2 linked regions of the Desulfomonile tiedjei DSM 6799 genome follow. The main gene of each other region encodes a partner of the protein of the gene in region 2 in a complex. Links are inferred from orthologs where the notes say so. Each region holds a gene or a part of one and is shown on either strand. Other genes may lie near its edges.

Region 1 (7,811 bases), 820 kb from region 2 along the record:
GCTTCACTGGAAATTGAAGATGGTTCAAGCTAAGTTCTTTTCTACACCAGACCTGACGAAAGGAATTGATTCATGAAATTGACCGGCAAGAAAGCTATCATTTTAGTGGAGGATATTTACAACGAATTTGAGGTGTGGATCCCCTATTACCGGCTCAAAGAAGAAGGAGTCGAAGTAGTGGTAGTGGGATCGGGTTCGGCTTCGGAGTACCACGGAAAATACGGAATTCCCATCCGCCCGGACATAAATGCCTCCCAGGTGCAATTCGATGATTTCGATGCCATCGTTATTCCCGGCGGTTACGCGCCGGACAAAATGCGCATTCATCCGGAAATGGTCGGCCTTGTCAAAGACATGTTCAACAAAGGAAAGGTTGTTGCCTCTATCTGCCACGGAGGATGGATGCTCGCAAGTGCCGGCATTCTCAAAGATAAGAAGACCACCTCTTACATTGGAATCAAAGACGACATGATCAATGCAGGTGCTCGTTGGGAAGACGCCGAATTGGTCAGAGATGGAAATCTCATTACCTCGCGTAAGCCTGAAGACTTGCCTGCATTTTGCAGGGCTCTGATTCAGGCAATGCAAGAAGCGTAACGATCCGGATTTTCCCTCAGGATTCAGAAGTAACAGGCAAAAGAGGACTTATGGACGCCTATTCCATCACAGGGCAGACCGTATTTCCCGAAGGTGTTCGACCGGCTCGGATCGGTATCGATCCGGGATCCGGTGTTGTTGTTTCCGTTGAGGACTCCCGGAACTCGGTACCTGCAGATAAGTTGATCTTCCCCGGATTCGTCGATGCTCACGTGCATGCCCGCGAGTACCCTGAGCCGACTGAGCCAGGTTCAGTTGAGTGGGAGAAGTGGCAATCTGCCTGCAAGAAAGAAATATTCACCAGCGCGGGAAATGCGGCAATAAACGGCGGGGTTACAGCAATTGGCGCCATGCCGAACGATCCGTCCCCTCCGGATAACCCTGAAGGTTACGAGGCAAAACTCAGAATCTCAGAATCGTCCCCCTGCCCTGTCGTGCTGTTCGCGTGCGTAACAAGGAATTCCGAACCATGGGGAGACATCCCTTACAAAGTGTACCTTGATTCAACTCCCTCTACTGTGGCTTTTGATTCCTGGTCCGATCTGGAAGAAACCCTGGAGCGATACAGGGGCAGAAGGCTTTTCTTTCATGCCGAAGACCCGGAGATTTTGCAGAAAAACGCAGGGAAAGGACCTCGCTGGAAAACGAGACCACCGGAAGCCGAAAGCAACGCTGTGCGCAGAATTCTGGATCTGACAACCAAATTCGGTCTGAAAACTCATATCTGCCATGTATCGACGCAAGAGGCCGTGACGACTATCCAGGAGTACAATCGGAATGCAAGCACCAGAGTAACGTCGGAAGCATCGCCTCATCATCTGTTCTTCCACGTCAACAACGGAAAAGTCTCTGCTCCCGGATGGCGGGAAATTCCCAATGTAAATTTGCTCGAGAGTAATCCGCCTCTCAGGAGTGAAACAGATCGAGCATTTCTCATGGAGGCTCTCAAGACGGGCCAGGTTGACATTCTCGCCACCGACCATGCGCCGCATACGATTCAAGACAAGCTCGCTGGTGCTCCGGGAATGCCGCATCTGGACACGGTAGGACAATTCGTCTGCTGGTTGCTCAAAAAACAGGGATTCACTCCCCAACGCGTCGCGGAAGCGCTTTCAGTGGTCCCTTCCGAACTATTCGCGCCGAATCTGGCTATCGCACAGGGGCACATTAAACCGGGGTTTGCAGCGTCATTCACGATCCTGGATCTGCACGCAAAGGTATCTGTCGACCGCGTCGGCATCCAGGGACGCGGCCTTTTCCGAACTCGTTGCGGATGGTCTCCTTTCACGGGGTATCGATTCCCGGGTACCGTAATGAAGACGATTGTCCGGGGACAAGGTTATACTTTCTACGAAGATTCGCTCTGACAGATTTTCACTGGTTTCAACTACGAGCGCGTACGTGAGTGTTGCGAACCGCGGCCATAGAAGGAAGAGGTGTTCAGGAATGAACTTTAAAGGCAAGGATATCATCTCCATGAACGATTTGACTCGCGCGGAAATTGACGAAATTCTCGGCAAAGTCAAAACGGTTCGAGAGCATCCTCTGAAAAAGACACTGTGCAGCGACAAAGTCTCTGCCATGCTCTTTTTCGAACCTTCCACCCGAACCCGAACCAGTTTTGAAGTGGCGATGAGGAACCTTGGCGGAAGGGTCGGAGGTTTTTACGATGCAAGTTACACGTCCGCGGTAAAAGAAGAGTCTCTTTGGGACACAGTGAAAATGCACGATGGCTACGGCTTTGACGTAATGGTTATTCGTCATCCGTTGAAAGGCGCTGCCAGATTAGCTGCAGAAGCCGCAGACATTCCGGTCATCAATGCAGGAGACGGCCCGAACCAGCATCCCACTCAGACCCTGCTGGATCTCTATTCGATAAAAGAAACTCAGGGCACTCTCGACGGGATCACCGTGGCCATGGTCGGAGATCTGGCAAACGGCAGGACAGTGCATTCCTTAACTGAAGCGCTGCTCAAATACGATAAATGCAATCTCATCTTTATTTCTCCCAGGGACCTCGCAATGCCGGGTTTTCTCCTGGATAAATGCAAGGCCGCAGCAGATCGGGGAGTCACTTTTAGCGAGGCACGGAGAATTGAAGACTATATAGGGGAAGTAGATATCCTCTATATGACAAGAATTCAGAAAGAGCGTCTGGAAGAGAAGACAGCGTTGGCTGAAAAGTTCAGAAGCATTTATCGGTTGGAAGCAGGAATGCTAAAAGATGCCAAGCCGAGTATGAAGGTCATGCATCCTTTGCCTCGTGTCACCGAAATCGCACCTGATGTGGACCACACCAAACATGCTTATTATTTCCAGCAGGCCCGTAACGGGCTGTTTGTCCGGGAAACGCTTCTTGCTTTGATACTGGGGGCAGTCGCATGAAGGAAAGAACCGTCACCATTGCCAAAATCGAACGAGGAATTGTTATAGATCACATACCTGAAGGCAAAGCCTTGTTGATTTCCCAGTTGCTGGGATTGAACAGATTGGCAAGAGAAACAGGAGATATCGTTGCCATCGGTATCAATTTCGAATCCCCTTCCATGAAGAGAAAAGACATCATCAAGGTTGAGAACCTGAGTCTCACCCGAGACATGCTCAATGTCGTTTCGCTAATAGCTCCCCACGCAACTATCACCCGTATTTATAACGGCTCTGTCATTGAAAAACACAAAGTCGAGATTCCCAAGCGGGTCGGAGATATCGTGATCTGCCCTGACAGGTTCTGCATAACCAATCACGAGGAAGTTCCGGGAAAATTCCTCGTCGTACGCGAAGACCCCATAACCTTGCGATGTTATTACTGTGAAACTGAGTTCTTTGGTCCTCTTATCAAGTACAAAGAAAAAGAGCTGTCTACCAGATAAGAAAAGGGAGCTCACAAATGGCTCCCTTTTCTCAATGTAGCTTGTAACTTCTGTCAGAATCATGGATTCCACAAAGCTGTCTTGGCCGGCACGGAGGCACGGCCACTACCGGCTCGTGGTTTGGTCCGGAGTCTCGAAAATCGAAATTTATCCCAGACCGTGGCACGTATTCTCATCATCTTCCCGGCCTGATTGTAGGGGCGGACCTGCGAGTCCGCCCAAATAAGGGCAGACACACAGGTCTGCCCCTACTCGGATGGAGAATCGTGGCACGATTGTTCTGCATTCGAGAATTCTGAGATAGTTTCTCTCTGCACCATCCAGTTCTTGGAAAATTTACCTTAGTACATTCCGCCGCCGGGCATACCGCCACCAGGCATTGCCGGAGCTTTTTCCTCTTTCGGTTTCTCTGCGACCATTACTTCTGTAGTCAGCATAAGGCTGGCAACCGAAGCAGCATTCATAAGAGCAAGTCGAGCAACCTTGGTCGGATCGATAATACCGTTTTCGATCAGGTCCTCGTACTCCTCTTTCTGAGCGTTGAAACCGTAAGATCCTTCTTTTTGCTTGATCTTGTCCACAACGATGGAACCATCATGGCCGGCATTTGCCGCTATCTGACGAATGGGCTCTTCCAATGCTCTGAGGACAATCTTGGAACCCACAAGCTGGTCACCGGACAGACTGAGATCCGTGATGGAGTTCAGGCACCTCAGGTACGCGACACCGCCGCCGGGTACGATTCCTTCCTCTACTGCAGCGCGGGTCGCATTGAGGGCGTCTTCCACGCGGGCTTTTTTCTCTTTCATTTCCGTTTCGGTTGCAGCGCCAACGTTAATCACGGCCACGCCGCCAACCAATTTTGCCAAACGCTCCTGCAGTTTTTCCCGATCGTAATCCGAAGTGGTTTCTTCGATCTGAGTGCGGATCTGCCGTACCCTGCCCTCGATCTTTTCCTTGGCGCCTGCGCCGTCAACTATGGTGGTGTTGTCTTTGTCGATGGATACGCGTTTGCAGCGGCCCAGATCGTTGAGGCTGACATGCTCCAGCTTCAGGCCGAGATCCTCGGAAATAACCTGTCCACCGGTGAGGATCGCTATGTCCTCGAGCATGGCTTTTCTGCGGTCGCCGAATCCGGGGGCTTTCACCGCACATGCGTTCAGTGTTCCTCTGAGTTTGTTGACGACCAGCGTGGCGAGAGCTTCACCTTCCACGTCCTCTGCAAGGATCAGCAAGGGACGTCCCATTTTGGCAACCTGCTCCAAGAGGGGAAGCATGTCGCGCATATTGGAGATTTTCTTCTCGTGAATGAGAATGTACGGCTCGTCCAAAGAAGCTACCATACGCTCCGGATCGGTAACGAAGTAAGGGGAAAGGTATCCGCGATCGAACTGCATGCCTTCGACCACGTCCAGAGAAGTTTCCATCGCTTTTGCTTCTTCTACGGTGATGACACCTTCTTTACCAACCTTTTCCATTGCCTCGGCGATGATGTTGCCGATGGTGAGGTCATTGTTGGCGGAAATGGTGCCGACCTGAGCGATTTCTTTCTTGTCCTTGGTGGGTTTGGACAGGCTCTTCAGTTTGGCTATAACAGCTTCAACGGCCGCATCGATACCTCTCTTCAGATCCATAGGGGAAGCGCCGGCAGCAACCATTTTGACACCTTCCCTATAGATGGCCTGAGCCAATACTGTAGCAGTAGTGGTGCCGTCACCTGCTACGTCGGAAGTTTTCGAAGCAACTTCCTTGAGCATTTGGGCGCCGAGATTCTCGAATTTGTCTTCCAACTCGATTTCTTTGGCCACCGTCACGCCGTCCTTGGTAACTGTCGGAGATCCCCAGGATTTCTCCAGGATGGCGTTGCGGCCTTTGGGCCCCAGAGTTGATTTTACGGCGTCAGCCATGATGTTAACGCCTTTGAGTATCTTGTCTCTTGCCTGTTGCTCGAACATAATGATCTTAGCGGCCATGTATGTAACTCCTTTTTAAATGTGTCAGTTTTCAGAATTGTTTTCTTGTGGAATTTCAGCGCAACAAGTTATTCTACGATCCCCAGTACGTCATCTTCTCGCATTATGAGGTACTCATTACCATCGATCTTAATTTCACTTCCCGAATATTTTCCGAACAGGATGGTATCGCCGGTTTTCACGTCCATGGGAACCAGCTTGCCGTCTTCGGTTTTCTTGCCGGGACCTACAGCAATAACTTTTCCTTGTTGGGGCTTTTCTTTGGCGGTATCGGGGAGTATGATCCCGCCTGCGGTCTTTTCTTCGGATTCTACTCTCTCCACAAGAATTCGATCATGTAGAGGACGAAATTTCATGGTCTACCTCCAGGCAATAATATCATGTACGAGTCGCGTTGTTAGCGCTCTGTATTAGTGAGTGCCAATATCGGGTGCAGTTGTCAACCCCTTCACCGAAAAAAAACATTTTTAATCTTGCGACACGAGTCATCGTGTACCGAGGAAGCCACGATTGGAAGCGTTCTTGACGTCCCATCAATCACGACGCTATTCTGGTCTGAAATAGTTCCGGGAGTGTGTCATGCAGAATCTGATCGTTTGTTCAAACTGTGGACAGACAGTATCCGTGTACAAAAATCCCATACCTACGGTGGACATAATCATCCGCACTTTTGGCGGAATAATATTGATAAAACGCAAGAATCCCCCGTACGGATGGGCCATTCCGGGAGGTTTTATCGACTACGGTGAAAGCGCTGAACATGCAGCCATACGCGAAGCGGAAGAAGAGACATCTCTCAAAATATCGAACCTGAAGCTCCTGGGAGTCTATTCGGCGCCGGATCGAGATCCGAGATTCCATACACTGAGCGTCGTATTCACAGCCGAGTCGGATGGCATTCCCGTTGCCGGTGATGATGCCCGGGAACTGGGAGTCTTTACCTATGAAACTCTTCCCTCACAACTCGCGTTCGATCACGCCACCATACTCCAGGATTATTTTTCACTGTTGAAATCTTCTCCCGGTTCTTGTTGTGTATCGTAAATCGCGTGGTTATTGCGTTGTATCGAAAGAGAGGTTATCTTCTAAAGTGGTTTTATGAAGAATTCACAAGCCTTTTCTTGAAATAGCCAGTTGTCTCTCAGCAAGAATCGACTCGGGAAAAATGCTACGGCATGACAACCAAGATAGGCTTTCAGCTTACCCAGAATTTGACTCGAGGACTCAGGAATGATCGGAATATCCAAGTTGTACTGCGGCGCGGTAGAAGCATCGGATCCCTTGCGCTACGGACGCCGTTCGGGAGAACTGCCTTCCCATTTGCTCCAGTTTTCGGCCGACAAGAAGCCGGTCGTTGTGTGGAACGTAACCCGCCGATGTAATCTCAAATGCGTCCATTGCTATTCGCATTCAGAAGACCGGAATTATGGCGGTGAGCTGTCCCTGGATGAAGGAAAATCCCTCATCGAGGATCTCGCTCAATTCGGCTCGCCCGTGGTGCTCTTTTCCGGAGGCGAACCGCTCATCAGGCCGGACATCCTGGAATTGATCCAGTACGCGGTTAACTTGGGCCGCAGAGCCGTAGTATCGACCAATGGAACCCTGATCAACGAGCGAATGGCGGAAAAGCTTCAGGAAATCGGGCTTTCATATGTAGGGATTAGCCTGGACGGTCTGGAACAAGTGCATGATGCATTCCGCGGCGTACCCGGTACTTTCCGGAGAGTTGCATCTGCCATAAAGAATTGTCAGGCTGTCGGCCTCAAAGTGGGACTGAGGTTCACGATCAACAAAAGAAATTATGAAGATATTCCCGGCATTTTTGACCTTGTGGAAGACCTGGCCATTCCGAGAATATGTTTCTATCATTTGGTGTACGCTGGGCGCGGCACGGATTTGATGAAAGAGGATCTCGATCACGAACAGACCCGCTATGTAGTGGACCTGATCATGGACCGGACAAAAATGCTCCACGATAAAGGATTTCCTGTGGAGGTTCTCACCGTGGATAATCATGCAGACGGTCCGTACCTCTATCTTCGGCTCAAAAGAGAAGATCCGGAACGTGCCCGGGAGGTCTTGAAACTGCTCCAGATGAATGAAGGGAATAATTCAGGGAGAGGTATCGGATGTGTCTCCTGGGACGGAAGTGTCCATGCTGACCAGTTCTGGAGACACCATACGTTCGGCAATGTTCGGGAGAAGAGATTCAGCGAAATCTGGACAGACACACACGATGATTTCCTCATGAAATTAAAGGATAAGAAAAATCACGTGAAAGGGAGATGCTCGCAATGCACGTGGCTGTCCGTATGCGGTGGAAATTTCCGGGTACGAGCTGAAGCAGTTCATGGAGACGTCTGGGCACCCG
Region 2 (7,861 bases):
AGTACCTCTTTCAGAAAGTGACTCAGTTTGCCTTCGAGAAAGAGTACCAGGTGGGAAAAGACTATAAGATCTGCACGGACACTTTCATGGAACTGCTTCCTTCTGTGCGGCCGACTCTGACGGACGAGATCATAGCTGAGTTTCAGCAGGATTGTGACGAATACACACGGTTCTAACCTGAGAAAGCTAGTGCATGCAAACAGAATAGCCCGAACTATTAACAGTTCTAATTTAGGAATAAGGGCGGCAGGGACGCCGCCCACCACCAGAAACTCGATGCCCACCTCGTCTTCATTGTTCTTCCTAGAGTGAGGAAATCATACTTTTCGTCAGTGAAGTGATAAACTGACTGGGATTAAGCGAGGTGACAGGTCCTATCCATGGGCCGGTAGCGGGCGGCCTCCGTGCCGCTCATTTGGATTAACAAAACAAATTCGCCCAAGCGGAAGCGCTTGCTAGGTAATGTATAAGAACTGTTAGGTCTGGGAATTTTGCAGTAACTTCGATCGGGTCTTATTTCGGCACACGGGCAATCACGATATTGTTCTTGCCCTTTTTCTTTGCCGCATACAGCGCCAGGTCGGCACAGCGAATGATGTCTTCTGCATTTTTTGCATGTACCGGGAAGCACGCCAACCCTATGGAAACAGTCAAAATTCCGGAAGGTAGCAAATCCTCGCCATCGAACGGTTCGGCCTCGATTCCCCTGAGAATTCTTCCCGCCAGCTCCGAAGCATGTTCGAGATTCGCTCCGGGGCACACGATCGCGAATTCTTCGCCTCCATACCGCACGACAATATCGTACACGCGGCATACCGATTTGAGCAGGTTTCCTATCTTGGATAAGGCTTCGTCACCCTTTTGATGGCCGTTTCGATCGTTGTAAATCTTGAAATCGTCGATGTCGATCATGAGCACTAGGAATGAAGTGCCCAATCGCAAGGCCTTTTGCACTTCATTTCGCAGAGCTTCGTCCAAGTACCTGCGATTGTGAACGCCCGTGAGCGGGTCCACGTAGGAGAGTTCACGATAGAATTCTCTTTCCATGGCCCTTCGACGCAATTCTCGCAATTCAATGGCTTTCCGAACCGCTACTTGTATCTGGTCTACCGTGAAAGGTTTGATAAGGTACTCGAGAGCCCCTGCTTTCATACATTCCACCGCGTTTTCTATCGTCCCGTATCCTGTCATCACGATTACGTCGGTGGAACTGTTATTCGACTTCAACTTCTTAATTAAAGTAAGCCCGTCCATTCCGGGTAGTCTCATATCAGTAATTATGAGGTCGTATTTATTCTTTGCATTCTTTTCCAATGCATCAGAGCCGTCTTCGCTGACTTCGGCGTGAAAACCCGCAGCTTTGATTGATTCAACCACTATATCCCTGACCATTTCGTCGTCATCGACTACAAGGATTGCAGGTCCGTCTCTATGTTCGTGCCGCGAGGAAGCTAATGTCATGTTTTGACTCTGTGGAAAATGTGTGGAGCGATATCCAGGAACTCAGTCTCCCCCTGCATGGTTCCTATACTCCTATTGTGTTTTACAGACAAGATTTTTTGCAAACGTGGATTGAAAAAGACAAGAATGCTAATAGAATCCAGGACACCCTTTTTGACAGTAAACAGTCTGATGACTGTCCGCAGCAATTCGAATCCCCCCGAATGTGATGAGACTGCCCCGCCGTATGTATTACGACAGGGCAGAATTACATTGTTATATCAGGTTCCCATTTCCCAGGAAGCTAGATAATGCTTTTGTTGATCGGTAAGAGTGTCAATTTTGATTCCCATGCTTTCCAGCTTGAGACGGGCGATTTCATCATCCAGCGCGGTAGGAAGTCGATGGACCTTTTTGGACAAACTTTTTCCCTGTTGCACTAGAAACTCGGAAGCCAGGGCCTGATTGGCAAAGCTCATGTCCATTACCGATGAGGGGTGCCCTTCGGCCGATGCAAGGTTGATCAGTCGACCTTCCCCCAGGATTACGATTCTACGGCCGTCAGCTATAGTAAACTCTTCGACGAAGTCTCGAATTATTCTTCTCTGCACTGCCATGGATTCCAGTGAGGGAATATCGATTTCCACGTTGAAGTGCCCTGAATTGCAAACGATAGCGCCGTCTTTCATGAGATCGAAGTGTTCCTTCCGGATTACACTCGTATCACCGGTAACCGTGCAGAAGAAATCTCCCAGAGGCGCAGCTTGTTCCATGGGCATAACGGTATACCCGTCCATTGCGGCCTCAAGGGCTCGCAGAGGATTCACTTCTGTCACGATGACCCGCGCTCCCATGCCGGCTGCTCTGGAGGCAACACCTCGGCCGCACCATCCATAACCGCTCACGACAAACCAGCTACCGGCCATGAGTCTGTTGGTAGCCCGGAGAATCCCGTCAATCGTGCTCTGACCGGTTCCGTATCGATTGTCGAAGAAGTGCTTGGTATTCGAGTCATTCACCGCGATTACCGGGAACATCAGAACGCCGGTATCGGCCATGCTTCTCAGCCGGATCACGCCAGTGGTGGTTTCTTCAGTTCCGCCGAGGAGATGCTGAACAAGATCCTTACGTGCGGAATGTATGGTGCTCACCAGGTCGGCGCCGTCATCCATAGTAATAGCGGGTTTGGGGTCGAGGCATGCGTTAATGTGCTTGTAATAGGTCTCCGTATCCTCTCCCTTAATGGCGTATACGTGGAAACCATCCGAAACCAGTGCTGCCGCAACGTCGTCCTGAGTGGAAAGGGGATTGGAAGCGCATACATAGAGATCCGCTCCGCCCGCTGCAAGAGTATGAACCAGTGCAGCCGTTTCCGTGGTAACATGAAGGCAAGCAGCAAGCTTAATACCGGCAAGAGGTTTTTCCCGCTCGAATCGCTCCCGAATCATTCTCAGGACCGGCATGCTCCGCTCAGCCCATTCGATCCTCAATTTTCCCGATCCGGCCAGGGACAGGTCTTTTACATCGTATTCCATATACTCTCCTTATGTCAGTTTCAACCGGAGCGCAGCACAGTGCGGCCGGTCGCCGGGACCGGCATGCATTATACGCCCGCCGCTTCCTTGAGTTCCTGAACTTTATCAGTACGTTCCCAGGTGAAATCCGGATCTTCGCGACCGAAATGACCGTGGGCAGATGTTTTGAAATAAATCGGTCTCAACAGATCGAGGTATTCGATGATTGCGGCCGGTTTGAAACTGAATACCTTCGAAACTGCTTGAGCAATCTTCTGGTCTCCGATTTTTCCGGTTCCATACGAGTTTACCATGAGGGAAACCGGTTCCGGGTACCCGATGGCGTACGCTACCTGCAACAGGCACTTTTCCGCCAGACCGGCAGCAACCACATTCTTTGCCACGTAGCGGGCCATATACGATGCAGATCGATCCACTTTGGACGGATCTTTCCCGGAGAATGCTCCGCCGCCGTGGGCTCCGTATCCGCCGTACGTATCCACAATGATTTTACGTCCCGTGAGTCCGCAGTCTCCCAGCGGGCCGCCCACGACAAATCTTCCTGTGGCATTGATGAGATACCGGGTGTTGTCGAGAAGATCCGCAGGGATAACTTTCTTGATTACTTCCTCGATTATGCCTTCTTTGATCTGATCGTATGTCACATCGGGAGTGTGCTGAGCCGCGACGACGATCGTATCGACACGGGTCGGTTTCCCGTTCTTGTATTCTATTGTGACCTGGGATTTTCCATCGGGTCTGAGGAAAGAAAGGGTACGATCTTTACGGACCAGAGAGAGCCGTTCGGTCAACTGATGCGCATAACTGATCGCCATGGGCATATATTCAGGTGTCTCAGTGCATGCAAATCCGAACATAAGGCCCTGATCGCCTGCCCCCTGTTCGCTGAACAATCCTTCACCTGCGGTGACTCCCATGGAAATGTCGGGTGATTGCTTGTCCAAAGTAACCATTACCGCGCAGGTGTCGGCATCAAAACCCATGGCAGCGTCGGTATATCCGATATCCCTGACTGTTTGGCGCACAAGTTGCGGAATGTCCACGATTGCTGTGGTGGTGATTTCGCCTGCAACAAGAGCCAAACCGGTCGTCACGAGTGTTTCGCAAGCCACCCGGGACTTCGGGTCTCGAGCGAGCATCGCATCCAGAACGGTATCGGAAATCCTGTCTGCAACTTTATCCGGGTGCCCCTCGGTAACAGATTCCGATGAAAACAAATAGCTTCCCATCCCCAAAGTCCTCCTTCTGGACCATTTTGCCTGTTTGTAGAGGATGCCAAAGTACCTGTCGACGGTCCGGTTACCCGCGCGACGCGGCCATGCCATTCAGTCCCGCTCTGTCCTGTAAAGGGGTAATGCGGTCAGGAGTTTGGCAGCTACTACGAAAAAGAAATATTACACATATCCTGAACGTCCCGTCAAGAGAGAACCACGGCAACGCCACAGGCGATTGTCCTCAAATTTGTGCCAATGTTTCTGATGATTACCTCTTGATCATATCAATTGTCTTCCAATACCCCGAGCGGAAACGATAAAAGAAAACCAAACCCAAAGTAACCACATAAACGACAGCCCAGAACCACACTATACCAAGTCCCCATTGAAGATATTCAATCATAAAGTACACCGGGGGAATGAAGAAAAACCATGCGAGCAAAATCTGGGCTCGCATAGTGAATTTTGTGTCTCCTGCCCCTCTGAGGGCACCATTGTACACGATGAACATGGTGTCGAATACCGTATAGATCGCAACAAGCCTTAGTATCAGAATGCCCTGGGCAAGTACGGCTCCGAACTGGTCGTCGTGCTCCGGTCGGAACATTTCGATAAAGACACCCGGGAAAATCATATAAAGCAAAGCAAGTGTGGAAGAATAACTCAGAGCCAGCACCATTGAAGATCGGACGCTCTTTTCCGCAAGGTATGGACTGCCCTCTCCAAGGTATGCTCCCACGAGCATAGACGTAGCGATTGACATTCCAACCATTGGCAGAAAAGATAACATTTCTATGCTTAGGACTATATTGGTCGCGGCCAGGCTTGCTTCACCCAACCTTCCCACCAGAAGGACAAATACCGTGAAAGAACCCACGTCCAGGAAAAACTGCATTCCTGAAGGTAAACCGAAACGCAGCAGAAGAGCGAACATCGGTTTATCGAAACCATAAGCTTTTCGCGTCCCGTGCGTGCCTGCAAATCTCCGGGACAGAAACAGGGCAGCCCAGTAGATCGTGGGTACACCGCTGGTCAGAGCAGTTGCAAGACCTGCTCCATAGATTCCCAGTTCGGGAATCCCGCAACGACCGAAAATAAAGACGTAATCCAGCACAGCGTTTGCGGCATTGGCTAAGAGGTTCCCCCACATGACCACATTGGTTTGTCCTCTCCCCGAGAAAAAAGAAGAAAGGGCCGCATTCAAAGGAAGAAGCATGCCTCCCAGCATCAAAAGAGTGAAAAATCCTTCCTCCAATTCCAGGAGTTCGGGGCCGTGACCGCCCCATCTGAGCACCGCCTTTCCCACAGGTATCATGCACAGGATCAGTGGAGCGGAAAGCGCAGAAAACCATATGCCCTGCCACACTGCTTTCGCACAGGATTGCTTGTCTCCGGCTCCGTGGTACTGAGCTACAAGAGTATTGACGTACTGTGCGGTACCAAGAAAGAAAGAACAAATTGTAAAGTACGTAATCCCTCCGGGAGTCGAAGCGGCAACGGCACTTTGGCTATGCCACGAGAGGAACAGGCGATCGATAAAAAGCATGAGGGTGAGTGAGGCTGTCGATAAAACCAGCGGAATTGCTATCTTAAGGACTTCTCTATAGCCACCCGGGACGAGAGAATCTGAGGAATCATTCAAGATACTTTTGAGGGACACGGGAGAGACTGCCGGATCAGGGTCTCTTGATCTTGTTCAAGAATGAGCGAATCTGATCTGTGGTGGATTTCTTCTTCGACTCGGAATGTTCTTCCTGAATACGAATTTCTTCGGTTGGAGGAAAATCATCCTCGTCCTTACAGGTGGCTAGGAGTTCAGTTGGCGGATCCTGCGGAGGTTCCTGGAATATTTCCACCTCTTCAGTCGGCGGAAAATCGTCCTGCTGCTGGCGCTTGCGAACCCGGACCGTTTTGCTCTCATCAATGTAGAAGTGATCGCCTGAAGCGCTCAAGTTTTCCATCACTTCTTGAGACGGTGCAACTTCCGCTGGAACTGCACCGCAGGCAGGACATCGTGCAAAAGGGCTGGGATGCGGGTGACTGCAATTCGGACAGATGTAGAGCCCGGAAAGGAACTGGGATTCCTTGGCCAGATCCCTGCGAACAGCCATTTCTTTGCGTTTTTCAAGATCCAGAGGGCTTATGACATTCTTAGTCAATAAGGCCTTGATTAAACTCACAAAAGCTTTTGCCGATAAATCGTATTTATCTCTTAGCTCTTGATCCGACAGACTGGAGCTAAAATCCGCAAGAAAACTGTTGAGCGGGACTTTTAACCGAGCTTGTTCGCTCTTTACTGTCATTTCTTTACCCGATAATCGGAATCGGCCAATCCCTTATCACATCTTGCCGTACCGGCTGACGCATCCCTGCTCTATGCATCACGTTCAGAGGCCTTACGAGTCGAGGAAAATTGGCTTCCATTGCTCGGGCCAAAGCGGTGAGGTTGAATTGCCGAGACCTACTTGGAGACAAAAGAATTCACAGCTTTTTTCAGGACGGGTGAGTATTTCCACGTCACTACTCTGCGTGCATCGAGGATCAATTCTTCACCGGTCTGCGGATTTCTTCCACGACGCGAATGTTTGGATTTAACAGTCCATTTTCCGAAACCCGATATCATTACGTCTTCGCCTTCGATAAGTTTCTGCTTGATTATATCCAGCAATTTTTCAACGATCTCGGTGGCTTCACCTTTCATAAATCCGCAATCGTCTGCGATTTTCTTCGCAATGTCAGCCTTTGTCAGTGTCATCATGCCCTCCCAAAAATAAAGCAAAAAGAAGTCTGTTACTTATATCAATGCACGTCAGGAAAGGCAAGAAATTTCTTCGACTTCCGTAATAAAAGCCTAGCTGCAAGCCTCATTCGAACTCACGAGACCGTATCACGGAGCAAACGTCCGGCGTATCCCTGTTTGCGCAAAGAATCTTTGAGCAGTCCGGCAATATCCCGCGGCCTGAACATGAATCGAATTCCCGTGCTCAAACCCAAGCTGTTGGCAGCGCGAAAGTATCGCCAATAAGGTCTCGGGAGTCTCAGCATCTTGAACACGAAAGCTGCGACCTTGGAGAATACCAGGACTCGTTCGTCAAAACCCAGATATATTTCCGGACAGCTTGCAGCAGCCTCTGACATTTGCTTCACTGCCTCATCGAGATCCAGATCTTCCGAAAGATACCATAAAGCTGTGGCCGCATCCGTATCAGCCGAGACAAAGCCCTCTCTGCATGCGATGTCCCAGAGAGTCGTCCCGGGGTATACTCGCACTCCTGTGAAAAAATGAGCAACGTGTGTCACCGGGCGTCCGTTCTTTTGTAAGTACTTCAAGGCAAAATCGAGAGACTCCTTGAGCGTCTTGTTGGTTTCGCCCGGACCTCCGATCATAAAAAACCACCAGGCAGCAAATTCCGTTCTATTGATTGCCTCCGCTGCGTGAAACACTTCATCCGGATCGAAGCCCTTGCGATAGCTCCTGATCATTGTCGGAGATGCCGATTCGGGAGTTATCATAAATGCCCGGAATCCGGCCCTCCACATAAGGCGAAGGTACGTGCCGTCAAGGTTTTTGGGATTCATCCCCATTGCGGTGAATTCGGCTTTCCAGGGTCTTCGCGCTATTTCTTCGAGAACTGCGGCGGAATGATCCAATGGATCGTTAAACACCGAATC

Evidence for each region.
Region 1: the proteins of metK (region 2) and groL are in contact, whole or in part, in a cryo-EM structure (PDB 8P4O), measured with the Escherichia coli proteins. The link is inferred for Desulfomonile tiedjei DSM 6799 from one-to-one orthologs.

What each region holds. Positions count from the first base shown.
Region 1 is NC_018025.1:3,069,504-3,077,314, reverse strand. Bases 3,125-5,988 are described here. They hold groL (chaperonin GroEL), read right to left. Parts: upstream 5,441-5,988; coding sequence 3,809-5,440; downstream 3,125-3,808. Other genes in these bases: groES (co-chaperone GroES), read right to left, coding at 5,509-5,796; DESTI_RS12870 (aspartate carbamoyltransferase regulatory subunit), read left to right, coding at 3,125-3,467. Outside these bases: hydrogenase maturation nickel metallochaperone HypA, read left to right, coding at 1-33; DESTI_RS12885 (type 1 glutamine amidotransferase domain-containing protein), read left to right, coding at 73-597; DESTI_RS12880 (amidohydrolase family protein), read left to right, coding at 648-1,964; pyrB (aspartate carbamoyltransferase), read left to right, coding at 2,044-2,982; more of DESTI_RS12870, read left to right, coding at 2,979-3,124; DESTI_RS12855 (NUDIX domain-containing protein), read left to right, coding at 6,020-6,484; ahbC (12,18-didecarboxysiroheme deacetylase), read left to right, coding at 6,671-7,811.
Region 2 is NC_018025.1:3,886,196-3,894,056, reverse strand. The notes cover bases 2,128-5,041. They hold metK (methionine adenosyltransferase), read right to left. Parts: upstream 4,211-5,041; coding sequence 3,044-4,210; downstream 2,128-3,043. Other genes in these bases: DESTI_RS16420 (MATE family efflux transporter), read right to left, coding at 4,458-5,041; ahcY (adenosylhomocysteinase), read right to left, coding at 2,128-2,975. In the rest of the region: DESTI_RS16445 (ATP-binding protein), read left to right, coding at 1-176; DESTI_RS16440 (diguanylate cyclase), read right to left, coding at 514-1,461; more of ahcY, read right to left, coding at 1,722-2,127; more of DESTI_RS16420, read right to left, coding at 5,042-5,849; DESTI_RS16415 (hypothetical protein), read right to left, coding at 5,866-6,492; DESTI_RS16410 (integration host factor subunit alpha), read right to left, coding at 6,651-6,944; DESTI_RS16405 (B12-binding domain-containing radical SAM protein), read right to left, coding at 7,064-7,861. UniProt on the Escherichia coli protein: Catalyzes the formation of S-adenosylmethionine (AdoMet) from methionine and ATP.